4 regions of the Virgibacillus siamensis genome follow, and region 1 is predicted to be linked to each of the others. Evidence: riboswitches for the same ligand, from Rfam matches in the RefSeq annotation. Region 1 holds a riboswitch; each other region holds the start of a gene.
The links. A riboswitch is a leader RNA that binds a small molecule or an ion and turns the genes downstream of it on or off. The one in region 1 is predicted to bind S-adenosylmethionine.
Positions count from the first base shown of each region.

Region 1 (3,951 bases):
CATTCAGGCAGATCCCGGAATGCCTCAATATCCGGACGAATCGCACCGCGAAAATGCCCAAGATCATATTCGTAATCGTTGCGTGCATCAAGGACGACAGTATTTTCATCCTGCATTGCCTCAAAGAATTCCTTTGGTTCATAATACTGCCCTGTCGTTTGATTTGGATTGATATCATTTTCCAGACGAAGGGAAACTAATTCATTACGTGGTCGCACGTGCATTTTTTTAAATGCATGACCATCATGTGGATCAATCTTAAACACCATGTCCGCAAAACGCGGATCATTGTGCATGCTTTCCATATATTTATTGGTCTGTTCTACTGTACCGGAAACAGTGCCATTGATTCCTTCATGTGCTACAAGAATTCGTCCCTTCAGTTCAAGATCATTGCAGAATTGCAGATGCTCACTGGCATATTCAGCCGGATCTTCGATAAAGGCATACTTGTAGTACAGTAAAACCTGATATTCATTGTTGTGTGTCATTTTGTTACCACCTGTCATTCATATTTGCAAGATATCAATGTATGGCAGTCGATATTTATTTACAATCTTGCAAGAAAATATTTTATCATGTTTTGCGTGTTTTAGCCAATTGTAATTCATTATAGTTAATTTGACCCAACTTTGAATTTTTTATAAAATCTGTTGACTTTTCAGTTTTCGCATCGTAAAATGTTTGGCAACAAGTTAATCACAATTTATCTTATCCAGAGAGGTGGAGGGATGGGCCCATCGAAACCTCGGCAACAGGCTGTGCAGTACTGTGCCAAATCCTACAAGCGAAATGCTTGAAAGATAAGAAGAATGAAGTTTTTAATTCTATCTCTTCTTAATCTTGAAGGGATTTTTTTATTTTCCAACCCTTAAACTGGATTGACAATGTGTGACAGCTTGAAACAGGGAAATTGTCATGCAAGAAAGGCGCCATTTATTGTATAAAGACGATTTATAAGTCATGATGATTCCGTTTCTCTGTAGGAAATTCTACAAATACAGGGGTGGTTTTCGTGAATGAAGAAAGGGAAGTTGAGTCAATCATTCAACAAATTACCGAGACGTTAAAGAAGTTACGGTATGGTTCAATTGTAATTACTGTACATGATGGAGAAGTTACACAAATAGACACAACAGAGAAGCAACGTTTTTCATTAACAGGAAAGCACCGCAAACAAAAAAGATAATATATTGCCCATTAGACAACTAAAGGCATCCTTTTATTCGGTTTAAAAACTGTTTAATTGTGGTGTTTTTTTAGTAGGTAATGAAAAATCACTGTCTGTCAGGAGGGAGAAGATGACAACGCAAACGGTCACATACCGCGATTTTACTGGTGACCCATTTAAAGACTTAAGCCCTTCAGATGATACAAAAGGTGCCTCAAGGATTTTACAGTGGGCTTATGATTCATATGGGGATTCTATAGTTTATGCATGTAGTTTTGGTGCGGAGGGAGTTGTTTTAATTGATTTAATTTCCAAGGTGAAACCAGAAGCGGAGATAATTTTTCTGGATACGGAGATTCACTTTCAAGAAACTTATGATCTTATTGACAAAATAAGAAATAAATATCCGGAGCTTCATATCCGAATGAAAAAGCCTGAATTAACGTTGGATAAGCAAGCTGAAAAATATGGTTCTGCCCTTTGGGAGCGTGATCCTAATCAATGTTGTTTCATCCGAAAAATTAAACCACTTGAAGAAGCATTAACAGGGAAACCAGCATGGATTTCAGGCCTTCGAAGGGAGCAATCTCTTTTTCGCAGTAAAACAGATTTTGTTAATAAGGACGACCGATTTAAGTCAATTAAAGTTTGTCCGTTAATTCACTGGACATGGGAAGATGTCTGGGCGTATATACAGGAAAATGAAATACCGTACAATGAGTTGCACAATCAGGGGTATCCGAGTATTGGCTGTATCCCATGTACACATTCAGTCACAGATTCCGAGGATCCTCGTGCAGGCAGATGGACTGGTTTTAATAAAACAGAGTGTGGAATGCATACTGCAGGATCGAATTCAAATTAAATATGAGCAGTCAACTAATAATTTTTTTAAGCGTATGCCTTTTGACTTGCTTCTGAATTCCCTCCAGTCAGCATTGGGGGTATAAAAAATACCATTAACCCAAGTAATTTTATCAATTTAGGGTTAATTAATCCACTTTGCGTTTCCGGATCAACAGTGATATCGGGGAACTAAAAATGGCAAGAGGAGGTTATTGTATGTCAGGAAAGGTTTGATGAATCATATAAGTTTTCAAAACAACAGTTCATAGAGCTTGTACTATAAAAAAATTTTCCAATGTGAGGTGGATATCTTTGGAGTTATTAGTAACAAATAGTCCTTTTAATCAGGAACAGGCAGATAGTCTTAACATTCTGCTGCCGACATTGACGGAGGCACAAAGAACTTGGTTGAGCGGATACTTAGCTGTACCACAACCTGCAGGCCCGACAATAGCAGTTGATCCTGCTGTACAGAATGCCTCCGGTAGCTCTCCCCAAAATGTTGTTAAGGCTGTTTCAAGGGATGTAACAATACTATTTGGATCAGAGACTGGAAATGGGCAAACATTGGCAGAGGAATTCGTGCAGAAATTGGAAAAACTGGATTTAAACGTAACAATTGCTGCGATGGATGATTTTAAACCGAAAGAGTTAAAGAAAGTTCAGGATTTATTCATTGTGTCAGCGACCCACGGGGAAGGGGATCCGCCTGATAATGCTCTCTCATTCTATGAATTCCTGCACAGTAGAAAAGCCCCCAAACTGAAAGGTGTAAGGTTTTCAGTACTTTCACTGGGTGATGAGTCCTATGAGTTTTTCTGTCAAGCTGGTAAAGATTTTGACAACCGTTTGGAGGAATTGGGTGGAGAAAGAATCCACCCACGGGTTGATTGCGATTTAGATTACGATGAAAATGCAGCAAAATGGTTTGAAGGTGTGTTAGGAGTATTGCGTGAAACTCAGGGAGTTAATACCGTCAATGCTTCTGCCCGGATGGGTCAGACAACAGCTGAAACACTGACAGCGGAACAACCTAATTATTCAAGAACAAATCCATATCATGCCGAAGTCCTGGAAAATTTAAACTTGAATGGTTGTGGTTCGAATAAAGAAACGCGCCACATTGAACTTTCACTCGAAGGATCGAATTTAAGCTTTGAACCCGGTGATAGTTTAGGAATCGCACCTAAAAATGATCCGAATCTTGTTGAAGAATTGATTGGTGAGTTGAATTGGGACCCGGAAGAAAGTGTTCCGATTAATAAACAGGGTGAAGTTCTTGCATTGCGTGAGGCTCTGCTATCCAATTTTGAAATAACGGTATTAACGAAGCCATTATTGGAAAAGGCAGCAAAACTTTTTCAAAATGATGAATTGAAAAAGCTTGTTGAGGCGGGAAAAGATGAAATAAATGCATATCTTGAAGGCAGGGATTTGCTTGATTTAGTGAAGGAGTTTCCACCTGAAAATGTGGGTCCTGAAGAATTTATACAGCTTCTAAGAAAGATTCCGGCTCGCTTATACTCAATTGCGAGCAGTTATCAAGCGAATCCGGATGAGGTACACCTAACAATTGGGACGGTTGCTTATCAAGCTCATGGCAGGGATCGGACTGGCGTTTGTTCCGGACAATGTTCGCAACGAATACAACCTGGCGATACATTGCCAATTTATATTCAACGCAACCGAAATTTTAATTTTCCTCCTGATGCTGAAACACCAGTTATCATGGTAGGTCCTGGTACAGGTGTAGCGCCATTCCGATCGTTCCTTGAAGAACGGGAGGAGACAGAAGTAACAGGGAAAACCTGGTTATTTTATGGTGACCAACACTTTGCAACAGACTTTCTCTATCAGCTTGAATGGCAGAATTGGCTGAAAGATGGGGTGTTAACTAAATTTGATGTTGCGTTTTCTCGTGATACTCCTGAAAA
Region 1 covers NZ_FUIH01000006.1:205,120-209,070, forward strand. The annotation lists gene B1K71_RS01945 (oxygen-dependent tRNA uridine(34) hydroxylase TrhO) at 1-491, opposite strand, end outside; SAM riboswitch class I at 709-810, shown strand; gene B1K71_RS01950 (YezD family protein) at 1,016-1,189, shown strand; gene B1K71_RS01955 (phosphoadenylyl-sulfate reductase) at 1,302-2,036, shown strand; gene B1K71_RS01960 (assimilatory sulfite reductase (NADPH) flavoprotein subunit) at 2,330-3,951, shown strand, end outside.

Region 2 (3,951 bases), on a different contig from region 1:
CCCAATGAATTTGGGATTCGTTGCCGTTATTTGCGTTATCATATGCTTTGCCGGGAGTGAAATGGATACTGCCGGCAATTTTTTCATCGAATAAAATATCTCCCATTGGTTTGGTGATTTTTGGGTTTAATCCGATTGCAAATTCACCAATGTAGAGAGCCCCTTCATCAGTATCAAAAATTTGTTTGATTTTATCTGGCTGATCGGAAGTTGCCTCAACAATCTTTCCATTTTCAAAGGTAAGCGTAACATCTTTATAAGTTGTGCCAAAATATGGGCAAGGTGTATTATAGCTGATTTTGCCGTTTACGGAATCTCGAACCGGTGCTGTATAAATTTCCCCGTCAGGCACATTCCTGTGACCTGCACATGGAACTGCCGGAATATCTTTTATTGAGAATGATAAATTCGTGCCGGGAGAAACAATTTTCACACGGTCGGTTTCTTCCATTAATTTAACAAGTGGGGTCATTTTTTCAGCCATCTTTTGATAATCGACGTTTGTTGTTACATCAAACAAATACGATTCAAATCCCTTTGTGCTCTTGCCTGCCTTTTGTGCATTAGCAGGGGTTGGATGCTTAAACAAAACCCAGCGAAGATTATTGGTCATATAATTATTGGAAGGTTTAAGCGCTTCCATTAAACTTCCGAGTTGCTCGGGAGGTATATCGGAGAATTCCGCATCATTATCCTCTCCTTCAATGGCAATTACGGCATCAATGTCCCGGTATCGTTGCATATGCCAGTCGTTCATGGTACTTATTTGTTCAACAGTTGCATTTTCGATCAGTGCCTTCATTACTTCGTTGTCATTTAGTTCCACATATGGATAAGCCCCCACACGATATGCCTCTTCCACCAGGGTAATGGCAAGATCTTTCGCACCAGCGTAAGCCGCGATAAGTACCTTTTCTTCTTTCTTAAGCCCCAATGAATGGTTGATTAATAGTTTTGCCGCTTTCCTTAAATTTTCCTCTTTCACAATATAAAACCTCCCAGTATTTGTATTTATAGTATAACAATAGCCTATTTGATGTCTTTACCAAATACCATGGAGGCTGATTTTATCTCCAACTTAAGGCTGAATTCCGATGAAATGTAAAAGGACCAGGTAATTAAGCCTGATTTGTTGTATTGAAGCGAATCTTCGGGAGAAAGAGGTGCAGTTTTGAAAAATATAGCCCAAATAAAGTTTCTTGAAACCTTAACAGGAAAAAATCGTAACTGTGTATACAGCTGTCATCAAAAACTAAAGGACCAAGCATACTAGCTTGGCCCGTCAATTTATGCTTCTTTTGTATTTTGATTTTTGCCTGTGTCTGTTTTGACGCCGGTGGAAAATCGCGGGTAACCAGCAACAATTGCAATTACACCGGCTATTCCGAGCAATACCGGATAGATGCAGTATGGCATGATGGAAACAGGGGAGATGGATGCAACACCGGCAACCGCGAGCAATTGTGCACCATACGGTAAAATCCCCTGAAATGCACTTGCAAAAATATCCAGAACACTAGCTGATCGTCGCGGGTCGACACCGAACCGTTCTGAAATCTGTTTGACTAGCGGACCAACACTGATAATAGAGATTGTGTTGTTGGCTGTTGATACATCAAAGGCGCTGACAAGTCCGGCAATTCCTGCTTCGGCACCTTTTCGTGTTTTAATTCGATTGCTGATAGCATGAAGCATGAAGTCAATTCCGCCGTTTACACGGATTAGTTCGACTAAACCTCCTAGTAAAATCGATAACAGGGATAGTTCCTGCATGCCGGCCATGCCGTCGCCAAGCAAGTTCAGGAATCCCATGCCGTCGAATTTACCGTAAAACAGTCCAATGATTCCGGCGAAAATGGTACCGCCGATTAAGACATAGATGACATTGACACCGGCAATCGCAAATACAAGTACGGCAAGATATGGCAATACTTTTATCAGGTCATATGGGTGATTTCCGCTGACCCCGCCGCTTGCATCAAGTGTCATTACTCCGAAAATTACAGCTGTTACAATTGCAGCGGGAAGTGCGATATAAACGTTCACCTTAAATTTATCACTCATTTTAACAGCCTGTGTTCGAACCGCCGCAATGGTCGTATCGGAAATCATCGACAAGTTATCACCGAACATGGCACCACTGATAATTGCACCCATAATCAAGGCAGTACTCATACCGGTCTGATCAGCAAGTCCGGCACCGATTGGGGCAAGCGCAACGACCGTGCCGACGGATGTCCCCATTGAAATGGATATAAAGCAGCCGATTATAAACAACCCGACAATTAACAGGTTTTCCGGTAAGAAAGTTAAACCGAGATTAACGGTTGATTCAACTGCTCCAACACCCTCAGCGACAGCAGCAAATGCACCGGCAAGCAGGTAAATTATGACCATCAGCATAATGTTGGGATGACCTGCACCTTTTGTCAGGTGGTCAAGTTTATCTTTAAACGCCATTTTCCGGTTCATAAACAGTGCGAATAAAACGGCAATGAATACTGCAACAAGTACGGGCAGTTTATAAAAGTCGCCATTTATAAGACCGGATCCGATAAATAACAGTAAAAAAATGATAAAAGGCAGTAACGCAAAAGGATTTCCTTTATTAATTTTTGTTGTGTTCATTCCAATCTCCCCCTTGATGAATGTAAGTGTGTTAGGAATTCTGGGGTTATTGCTATCATGTCGATTCAACATCTGGACTGTGCAATAAAACCTGTACAAAAACAAAAAACCTTCCGTCTTGGAAGGAGATTATAGAATATCTTATCTTCCAAAACGCATATATAGCGGTTTGCTGGAATTGGCACCTTGCAGTTATTTGCGCAGGTTGCCGGGCTTCACAGGGCCAGATCCCTCAGCCACTCTGGATAAGTGGTGTATTTAATTGGATGATAGTCAGTTTAGTACAATTCATGAAATGTGTCAATCGTAATATGTTGAAAATGGGGGGAGTGTCATGAAGGTACGGAATAAATTGCCGAAGATGAATGAAGCTGTACATGTGGAACTGATTCAAAATGGCTGGAAGGAAATGAAAGTACCCCAAAGTTTGACAGTGGCTATTCTTTTATCAATTCCGTTTATGATACTGAATGGAATTGCAGCCCTTTGGATGATAAATCTTTTTTCCGGTATTACATTAAATGAATTTGGTATGACAACGCAGCAGGATTCATTAACAATTACCGTTAACCTGGGAATTATACTCTTAATATTCTTATTGGTCTTCATCCATGAATTACTCCATTTGATTTTCATACCAAACTTTCTCAGATCCGAAAACACGACGATTGGACTCACACTATTTGGCGGGTATGTAGCAACGGAAGAAGTGATTACAAAATCGAGGTACATCATTATTACTGTTGCTCCTTTTATTATTATTTCCATGCTATTACCAATGGTGCTGGGAATAATTGGAGCACTAACACCATCCATGAAGCTTCTGATATTCGTTAACGCTATGGCATCGTCAGTTGATATCCTGAATCTCATGTTCATATTAATCAACATTCCAAGGAAAGCCATCATAACAAATAACGGGACAAAAACTTATTGGAAACGAAGTAATTAACTGTGATTTAAAGCCCGATAAAAGAAAAAATTGAAATTGATAGTTCAGATTAATGCCGGGGTGGTTATTTTTTCTGTGGATGTTATGCTTTATGTTAGATGAATTTTTAGAAAGCCGTGTTACTCTTCAAAGGCCAAGTAACGCGGCTGTACTGGTTTATATATGTGAAATTCAGGAGGAAAATAAAGTATGGATAATTATACGGTAAACACAGTTAAAGCACGTCCGGAATTAGTAGATGAATTCGATAAATTACATGGATTGGGCTGGGTAAAGTATATGAGCCAGGATCCCGTTGGTGTAACGTATTGGAGAAAATTATTTTCCTGCTTTCCCGAATTTCAATATCTTTTGTTCAATAAAGAATCACA
Region 2 covers NZ_FUIH01000007.1:771,379-775,329, forward strand. The annotation lists gene B1K71_RS07485 (aminopeptidase) at 1-985, opposite strand, end outside; gene B1K71_RS07490 (Na+/H+ antiporter NhaC family protein) at 1,288-2,628, opposite strand; SAM riboswitch class I at 2,767-2,880, opposite strand; gene B1K71_RS07495 (DUF3267 domain-containing protein) at 2,963-3,580, shown strand; gene B1K71_RS07500 (GNAT family N-acetyltransferase) at 3,770-3,951, shown strand, end outside.
Region 2: linked by a shared signal. The riboswitch ahead of B1K71_RS07490 (Na+/H+ antiporter NhaC family protein) and the one ahead of B1K71_RS01950 (YezD family protein) in region 1 are both predicted to bind S-adenosylmethionine.

Region 3 (3,951 bases), on a different contig from region 1:
CCAGAATTACATTTTCCAAAACAGAACCGAATCGGATAGCTTCGTATATTTGCGGTTCCTTTTCCTTGGAAAGGTTAATGCATTTTGCATAACATCCACCTTCAATATTGAAAACACCATTGGTACTCCACCCGTGTTCGTCATCACCAATCAGACGACGGTACGGGTCGGCGGAAAGGGTTGTTTTACCGGTTCCGGACAGGCCGAAAAACAGTGCAACATCGCCTTCCTGGCCAACGTTTGCTGAGCAGTGCATTGATAAAATATCACGTTGCGGGAGAAGGAAATTCATCACGGAAAAGATGGATTTCTTGATTTCCCCGGCGTATTCCGTGCCCCCGATCAAAATGGTGCGCTTTTTGAATGAAACAAGTATAAATGTTTCGGAATTTGTTCCGTCCACTTTCGGATCTGCCTTGTATGTAGGAGCAGATACGATAGTGAATTCTGATTGATGCGATTCTACTTCTTCCTCTGTCGGTTCAATAAACAATTGTCTGGAAAATAAGTTATGCCATGCATATTCATTAAAAACCTGAATGGGGAGACGATAATTTTTATCGGCACCGGCATAGCCTTTAAAATGGTATAGCTCATCTTTCTTTTTTAAATATGCAATCACTTTTTCGTACAGGTTATCAAAGGAAGCTTCGTCAATTTCTTGGTTGACCAATCCCCAGTCAATAACATCCTGTGTTGTTTCATCCCGTACGATAAACTTGTCTTTAGGGGAGCGTCCGGTATATTTACCGGTAGTAGCGCGAATAGCACCTGTGGCGGACAATGTTCCCTCACCGCGTGATAATATTTTCTCAACGAGCTGTGGCACGGAGAGATTATTTTGCAAGTTGTGATGAGAAAGCAATTCTTTGATAAGTTTTGATTGTTCCACCGCGTTCATATGTGATACCTACCTTTTTGATGGATTTTTAATTGACATGCATTTGATTCATCGTGTAAATCTGTTTATTTAGTATAACACATTCACAAGATTAGTCCATACTAATTATACGAATAATTATATGAAATTTTATTGTCAAATGTGTACACACGTTAAGAGTTGACATGACGGCGCTATTCCGTTAAGCTGAATTTCGAGCGGAAACTCTCTTATTCAGAGTCGGTGGAGGGACAGACCCCATGAAGCCCAGCAACCGTCACGTTATGTGAAAAGGTGCTAACCTGAAGCAAGGATTTATCCTTGGACAATAAGAGCGAAAGGCTGCACATTCCTTTCCTCATGATTACGGGAAAGGTTTTTTTATTTTTTCTAACCTTATTAAAACATAATCATACACTGAATAGACAGATTTCCGTACCATCTATTTTAGGGGAGGATTTAGTCATATGACTGCAAATCGTCGTTTGTTTACATCTGAATCGGTTACAGAAGGTCATCCGGACAAGATTTGTGATCAAATATCAGATGCCATTTTGGATGAAATATTAAAAAATGATCCTAATGCAAGGGTCGCATGCGAAACAACTGTTACTACAGGATTAGTATTGGTATCCGGGGAAATTTCTACTACTACATATGTAGATATTCCTGCAATTGTGCGCCAGACTATCAAAGATATTGGGTATACGCGGGCAAAATTCGGATTTGATGCTGAAACATGTGCTGTACTGACTGCTATCGATGAACAGTCAGCTGATATTGCCGGCGGGGTTGATACGGCATATGAGACAAGACAAGGGAATAAAACCGATGAAGAAATTGCTTCTATTGGTGCAGGGGACCAAGGTTTGATGTTTGGTTTTGCCTGTGATGAAACAGAGGAATTAATGCCATTGCCGATTTCACTTGCGCATAAATTGTCAAAGCGGCTGGCAGATGTCCGGAAAGATCATATATTGGATTATTTGCGACCTGATGGTAAAACACAGGTTACGGTAGAATATGATGAAAATAATCAACCGGTTAAAGTCAATACGATTGTTATTTCCACGCAGCATCATCAGGACATTTCGACCGAACAAATTGAAAAAGATTTAATTGAACATGTTATACGTCCGATTGTTCCAGCGAATCTGCTTGATGAATCAACAAAATTCTTTATCAATCCAACGGGCCGGTTTGTGATCGGTGGTCCACAGGGGGATGCCGGCTTAACCGGGCGCAAAATCATTGTGGATACGTATGGTGGATATGCAAGACACGGTGGTGGTGCTTTCAGTGGTAAGGATTCAACCAAAGTTGATCGCTCTGCTGCATATGCAGCCCGTTATGTGGCCAAAAATATCGTTGCTGCAGGACTGGCGAAAACGTGTGAAGTGCAGCTGGCATATGCGATTGGTGTAGCAGAGCCGGTTTCAATCTCCATTAACACATTTGGAACCGGTACTGTTGCTGAATCTGAAATGGAAAAAGCAACTAGAAAGATTTTTGATCTGCGGCCGGCTGGAATCATCCGGATGTTGGATTTGCAGCGTCCAATCTATAAAAAAACAGCCGCATACGGACACTTCGGCAGAACAGATATATTATTTCCATGGGAAAAGACAGACAAGATCGAGGAACTGCAAGCTATTATAAATGAATAATAGAGAGAGGTGCTAAATGCACTTCTTTTTAGACAAAACGTGGCTGGGACATTACAAAACGTGTTATTAAAAAGACGAACAATTAGAGAATTAGCGTAGGAAATATACGGAGACTCCTGCGGGAAGTAAAGCCTAGATGAGACCCCGCAGTGCGTAAGCACGAGGAGGCTCAACAGCTGCCCGCGGAAAGCGAAGTATATTTCCGGAGCGGCTAGACGCTCCATTTTCTAATTGGTTGTTCGTTTTTTTCTTTGGATAACACACTTTTGTCCCAGCCCTGAATTTTGTCTGAAAAATGGATTCTGTGGGTTGTGACAAACGTGATTATCCTGTTCGGGCATAATATAAGTCCTTTCGTAAAGATTCTACATTTATGGTATAATCTTAAGGGTTCAACATGAATGAAAGCGAGGCAAAAAAGATGTGCGGTTTTATAGGAATACTGCGAAACAAACCAGTTGAAATGAATGCAAATCAATTAAATGAATTTGAAAATCAAAACAATATTATTACACATAGAGGTCCGGATGATGAAGGGTATTATCATGACGACTATGTATCTTTCGGATTCAGACGACTAAGTATTATTGACATTGAGTCCGGCCAGCAGCCATTGAGTTATGATGATGACAAAATCTGGCTTATTTTTAATGGGGAAATTTATAATTATGTTGAATTACGAGAGGATTTGCTTAAAGAAGGATACACATTTGCGACCGAATCCGATACGGAAGTAATTGCAGCTTTATTTTCCAAACATAAAGAGGATGCATTTCAGTACTTGCGAGGGATGTTTTCCATAATTATCTGGGACAAGGAGAAGGAAACATTATACGGTGCAAGGGATCCATTTGGTATAAAACCATTGTTTTACAAAGAATCCAATCAAGGAACAATTTTTGCCTCTGAGAAGAAAAGCATTACATTAATGATGGAAGACGAAGAAGTGGATTATACGGCGCTGCAGCACTATTTGAGCTTCCAATTTGTGCCTGAGCCTTTAACCATGACAAAAGGCATTAAAAAAATGGAGCCTGGCCATTATTTTGTGACAAAGCCCGGGGAAGAACTGAAGTTTACCCGGTATTGGCATGCAACATTTAACCCTGTGTTAATGGAAAAGCAGGACTGGATAAAGCGGATTCAGGATGTTATGTATGATTCTGTCAATGTTCATATGCGCAGTGATGTTCCAGTTGGTTCATTTTTATCCGGTGGAATTGATTCCACCATCATTGTTGCAATGGCTAAAAAATTCAATCCGAATATTAAAACATTCTCAGTTGGTTTTGAACGGGAAGGTTTTTCAGAAGTGGATGTTGCCAAAGAAACAGCGGAAAAGCTGGATGTAGAGAACATCTCCTATATTATTTCACCTGAAGAATATGTGGAAAAACTGCCGAA
Region 3 covers NZ_FUIH01000007.1:1,798,348-1,802,298, reverse strand. The annotation lists gene pckA (phosphoenolpyruvate carboxykinase (ATP)) at 1-901, opposite strand, end outside; SAM riboswitch class I at 1,108-1,215, shown strand; gene metK (methionine adenosyltransferase) at 1,348-2,547, shown strand; gene asnB (asparagine synthase (glutamine-hydrolyzing)) at 2,969-3,951, shown strand, end outside.
Region 3: linked by a shared signal. The riboswitch ahead of metK (methionine adenosyltransferase) and the one ahead of B1K71_RS01950 (YezD family protein) in region 1 are both predicted to bind S-adenosylmethionine.

Region 4 (3,951 bases), on a different contig from region 1:
AGGCAATTTCAACAAGCCTTCCATAAAATGGCGCTGAGCCAATAATCAGGGCGGGTAAAGCTGCGTTTGGTCCACGGATTGTACCTATTAAAAAATCTGTAAATGGGAACAGCAGCAAAATCAGAATAATGAATGGAATTGCCCGGAACACATTCACAACCGCTGCAGCAATCATATTTAAAAATTTATTTTGCCAAATACCACCTTTTCCGGTCAGAAAAAGCATCAATCCGAGTGCAATCCCCAGAATCAACGTGCCAACCAAGGCAAGTATCGTCATATAAAAAGTCTCATACGTGGCAACCCACAACTCCTGGGTGTCTATATTCGGAAATAACTCAGTCAACATCACGGACCACCTCCACTTCCACAGAGGTTTCATTCTTAATATAGTCGACCGCCTTGTCTATTTCAGATGGCTGACCATCTATTTGAACGAATAGGGTTCCATATGCCCCACGCTGTGTCTGCGTGATTTTTCCCTGTAAAATATTGATATCAATGGCAAACTTCTTGGCGACACTGCTCACCACTGCCTGATTGGCTGTTTCACCAAGGAAATGCAGGCGGATGATTTTACCGCTTTGGTACGTTTCAACCAGACTGGCATATACTTCATTCTCGTCACTGGTACCCATCACCTGTTCCACGAACTTTTTCGTAACCTGCTGCTGCGGCCTCAGGAAGACATCCATCATCTCACCTTGCTCCACAATTTTTCCTTCTTCCATGACAGCAACCCGATTGCATATCTTTCGGATGACATGCATCTCATGGGTAATCAAAATAACAGTCAGATCCAGTTTTTTATTAATGTCAACCAGAAGATCCAAAATCGCATTTGTTGTTTCAGGATCAAGTGCTGATGTTGCTTCATCACAAAGCAGCACTTTCGGTCTGTTTGCGAGTGCTCTGGCGATACCGACACGCTGTTTCTGACCGCCACTTAACTGTGATGGAAAGGCATTTTCCCTCCCGGACAACCCAACCAATTTTATTAATTCCTGTACACGTTCCTCCCGTTCACGTTTTGGAACTCCGGCAATTTCAAGCGGGAAGGCAATATTATCTTTTACCGAACGCGACCAAAGCAGGTTGAAGTGCTGAAATATCATCCCGATTTCCTGTCGTGCAAGCCGTAAACGCTTCGTATTCAAAGCTGTAATTTCCTGCTGATTTATAACAATTCTTCCGTCTGAAGGTTCTTCCAGCCGGTTCAGAAGCCGTACAAATGTACTTTTCCCTGCCCCGCTGTACCCGATTACACCGAATATTTCACCTTCGTTGATGGATAGGGTTAAATCATCAACAGCTGTAATGTTATTCTTATTAGATGTAAATACTTTGCTTAAACCCTCGATTGAAATCAACAAAATCCTCCTTCAGACATTACGATGTCACAAATTAAAAACGCCCTTCCGTAAGAGAACGGAAAGACGTAAGCTGCTATCTTCACGTTCTCTTATCTGTCAAAGCTGTTGCTTTGCAGGAATTGGCACCTTTTCAAATAAACTTCATTTGAGGTTGCCGCGGTTTCACAGGGCCAGCCCCTCCACCGCTCAGGATAAGAGAAAAACGTATTAAATTTTTAAAAAGTATAATCAAGATATTAGCATCCATTTGCCGGCATGTCAATCATTTTTTGCGAACAACTCCGGTTTATATTCCATTAGATAACGATAAATATTTGGTATGGAACGGAATGCATATACTTTTTCCTTCACTTCATTGTTTTCCTTTATCAACAGGCATGGAACACTTTCCACTTTATTTTCCTGCATGAAGTCAGGATTCAAGGATGCATTCATGTCATAAAATATATCTTCACCATGGACCGATTCAATTTTATTCAGCATTGATTTTGCCAAACTGCATGTACCGCAAAATGGTGTGTAGATATACAGTAACAAACGATCCTGTTGTAATACTTCCTCTGTTGCTTCCTGCAAAATGATCACCCTATAGTAAAAAAATCGGATTGACCCTGATTCCCTTTCCGGCCAACTCCACTGCTATATCGTGTTCAGGGGTCGCCGCAACTTCACGGTATTCACCGCTAACGTACATATGCTCGGCATGGGGCAGTTCCCTGGTCAATTGCCGCCGCAGTTTCACTCCTGAACTGTCTTCATCAACTAAAATATACACATCACGGTTATCGAGATTGTACGTTTCCAAAAGTTCGTCAAACTTTTCCACACCAAGTGTGCCGTTCGTACATATGATTTCGAGGTCTTCCGTAATGACCTTTTTAATTTGTTTTTTGTCTGTCAAACCTTCGACAATAATGATTTTTCCCGGATCATCCGTCATCACCAAATCGCTCCCAGTTGAAAACAGATTCTTTAAAATTATAACACAGCAGCCAGGGTGTACAGTTATTTTATGCTTGATGCATGATTTCATAGAAATATGGCTTCCTGCTAAAAAGAACTCTTACAAAAAGCATATTCCATTTTGTAACCCTTATGCTCCAAATTGTACGTTTAGTTGCTTGAGCAATACTCCAAAAAAAGAAAAGCAGGCAAAATTGCCCGCTCCATTCATTAATCTTCGTCAACAATTTCTTCGTATTTTTCTGCTGACAGCAATTTATCAATTTCTGATTCATCGGAAGGTTCAACAACAACCATCCACGCCTTTTCATATGGAGATTCGTTCACAAATTCGGGACTGTCTTCCAGTTCCTCATTTATTTCAACGACTTTGCCGCTGATTGGTGCGTACAATTCTGAAACTGTTTTAACTGATTCGACACTGCCAAATGGTTCATCAACCTCAATTTCATCACCGGTTTCCGGAAGCTCGACAAATACAATGTCGCCAAGTTCAGATTGTGCGAAATCGGTAATCCCAATTCGTACTTTGCCATCTTCTTTTTTGATCCATTCGTGTTCCTCGGAATATAACAAATCTTTTGGTAAACTCATTGAAATTCCTCCCATATTATATTGCAATTTTACTATACTAACTCTTCGACACTTTTTCCAGTACTATTTCCAAGTGTCTTCAAAAACTTCTTCTTTGAACCCAACCGTTACGTTTTCACCATCTGTAACGATCGGCCGCTTGATCAGCATGCCATCTGATGTAAGCAGTTCCGCCATTTCTCCAGTATCGGCATCTTTAATTTTTTCTTTTATGTTTTGTTCCCGATACTTTTTTCCACTTGTATTGAAAAACTTCTTCGCGGGCAGGCCGCTTTTATCAATCAATTCAAGCATTTTTTCTTTGGACGGCGGCGTATCCACAATATGTACAGGCTTATAATCCAATTTCTGTTCATCCAGCCATTTCTTCGCCTTTTTACAAGTACCGCAATTCGGATACCAGTAAAACATCAGCCCCATTCCGCATCCCTCCTTACATTAAATCAATCTAGATACATTATAGCAAAAACATCCTGACAAGGTCGACGAAAACAATTATTCGACATAATCAAAAAACCCGGGCGGTGCCTGCTACTTGTCGAAAATGTAAAAAGCCCCACCGGTATGGTGAGGCAGATTTGTTTGGTTTTTATACGTAATATTTTTCGGCTTCGATAATTCCTGCCGCGATTTCCCGTTTCTTTCCGATTACATTGGTTGGTGTATGACGGGTCAGTTTGCGCAGTGATGACAGCATCATACGCAGTGTGTCCCCGGATTCAACAGCAATTAATGTTTCTTTGGCATCTGCTTCTATACGGTTGAATGCTTCTTGTACATATACTTGAGTATACAGCAGTTTTTGCTTCGCTTTTTCCGCTCCGTCTCGGTTAAGCGCTTTTTCAGTACGAAGAATTGCGGATTCCATATTGTACACTTCAGCTGTCATATCAGCCAGGTTAACTAGGATTTCCTGCTCATTTTCCAGTTCCTTCATATATTTCTGTGTGGCAAGTCCGGCTCCAAGCAACACCATTTTCTTCGCATTTTTCAGGAGATATTTTTCCTGTTCGAGCGGTTC
Region 4 covers NZ_FUIH01000007.1:1,889,678-1,893,628, forward strand. The annotation lists gene B1K71_RS13335 (methionine ABC transporter permease) at 1-349, opposite strand, end outside; gene B1K71_RS13340 (methionine ABC transporter ATP-binding protein) at 339-1,370, opposite strand; SAM riboswitch class I at 1,460-1,571, opposite strand; gene B1K71_RS13345 (thioredoxin family protein) at 1,632-1,949, opposite strand; gene B1K71_RS13350 (toprim domain-containing protein) at 1,960-2,313, opposite strand; gene gcvH (glycine cleavage system protein GcvH) at 2,547-2,930, opposite strand; gene B1K71_RS13360 (arsenate reductase family protein) at 2,994-3,350, opposite strand; gene B1K71_RS13365 (acyl-CoA dehydrogenase family protein) at 3,520-3,951, opposite strand, start outside.
Region 4: linked by a shared signal. The riboswitch ahead of B1K71_RS13340 (methionine ABC transporter ATP-binding protein) and the one ahead of B1K71_RS01950 (YezD family protein) in region 1 are both predicted to bind S-adenosylmethionine.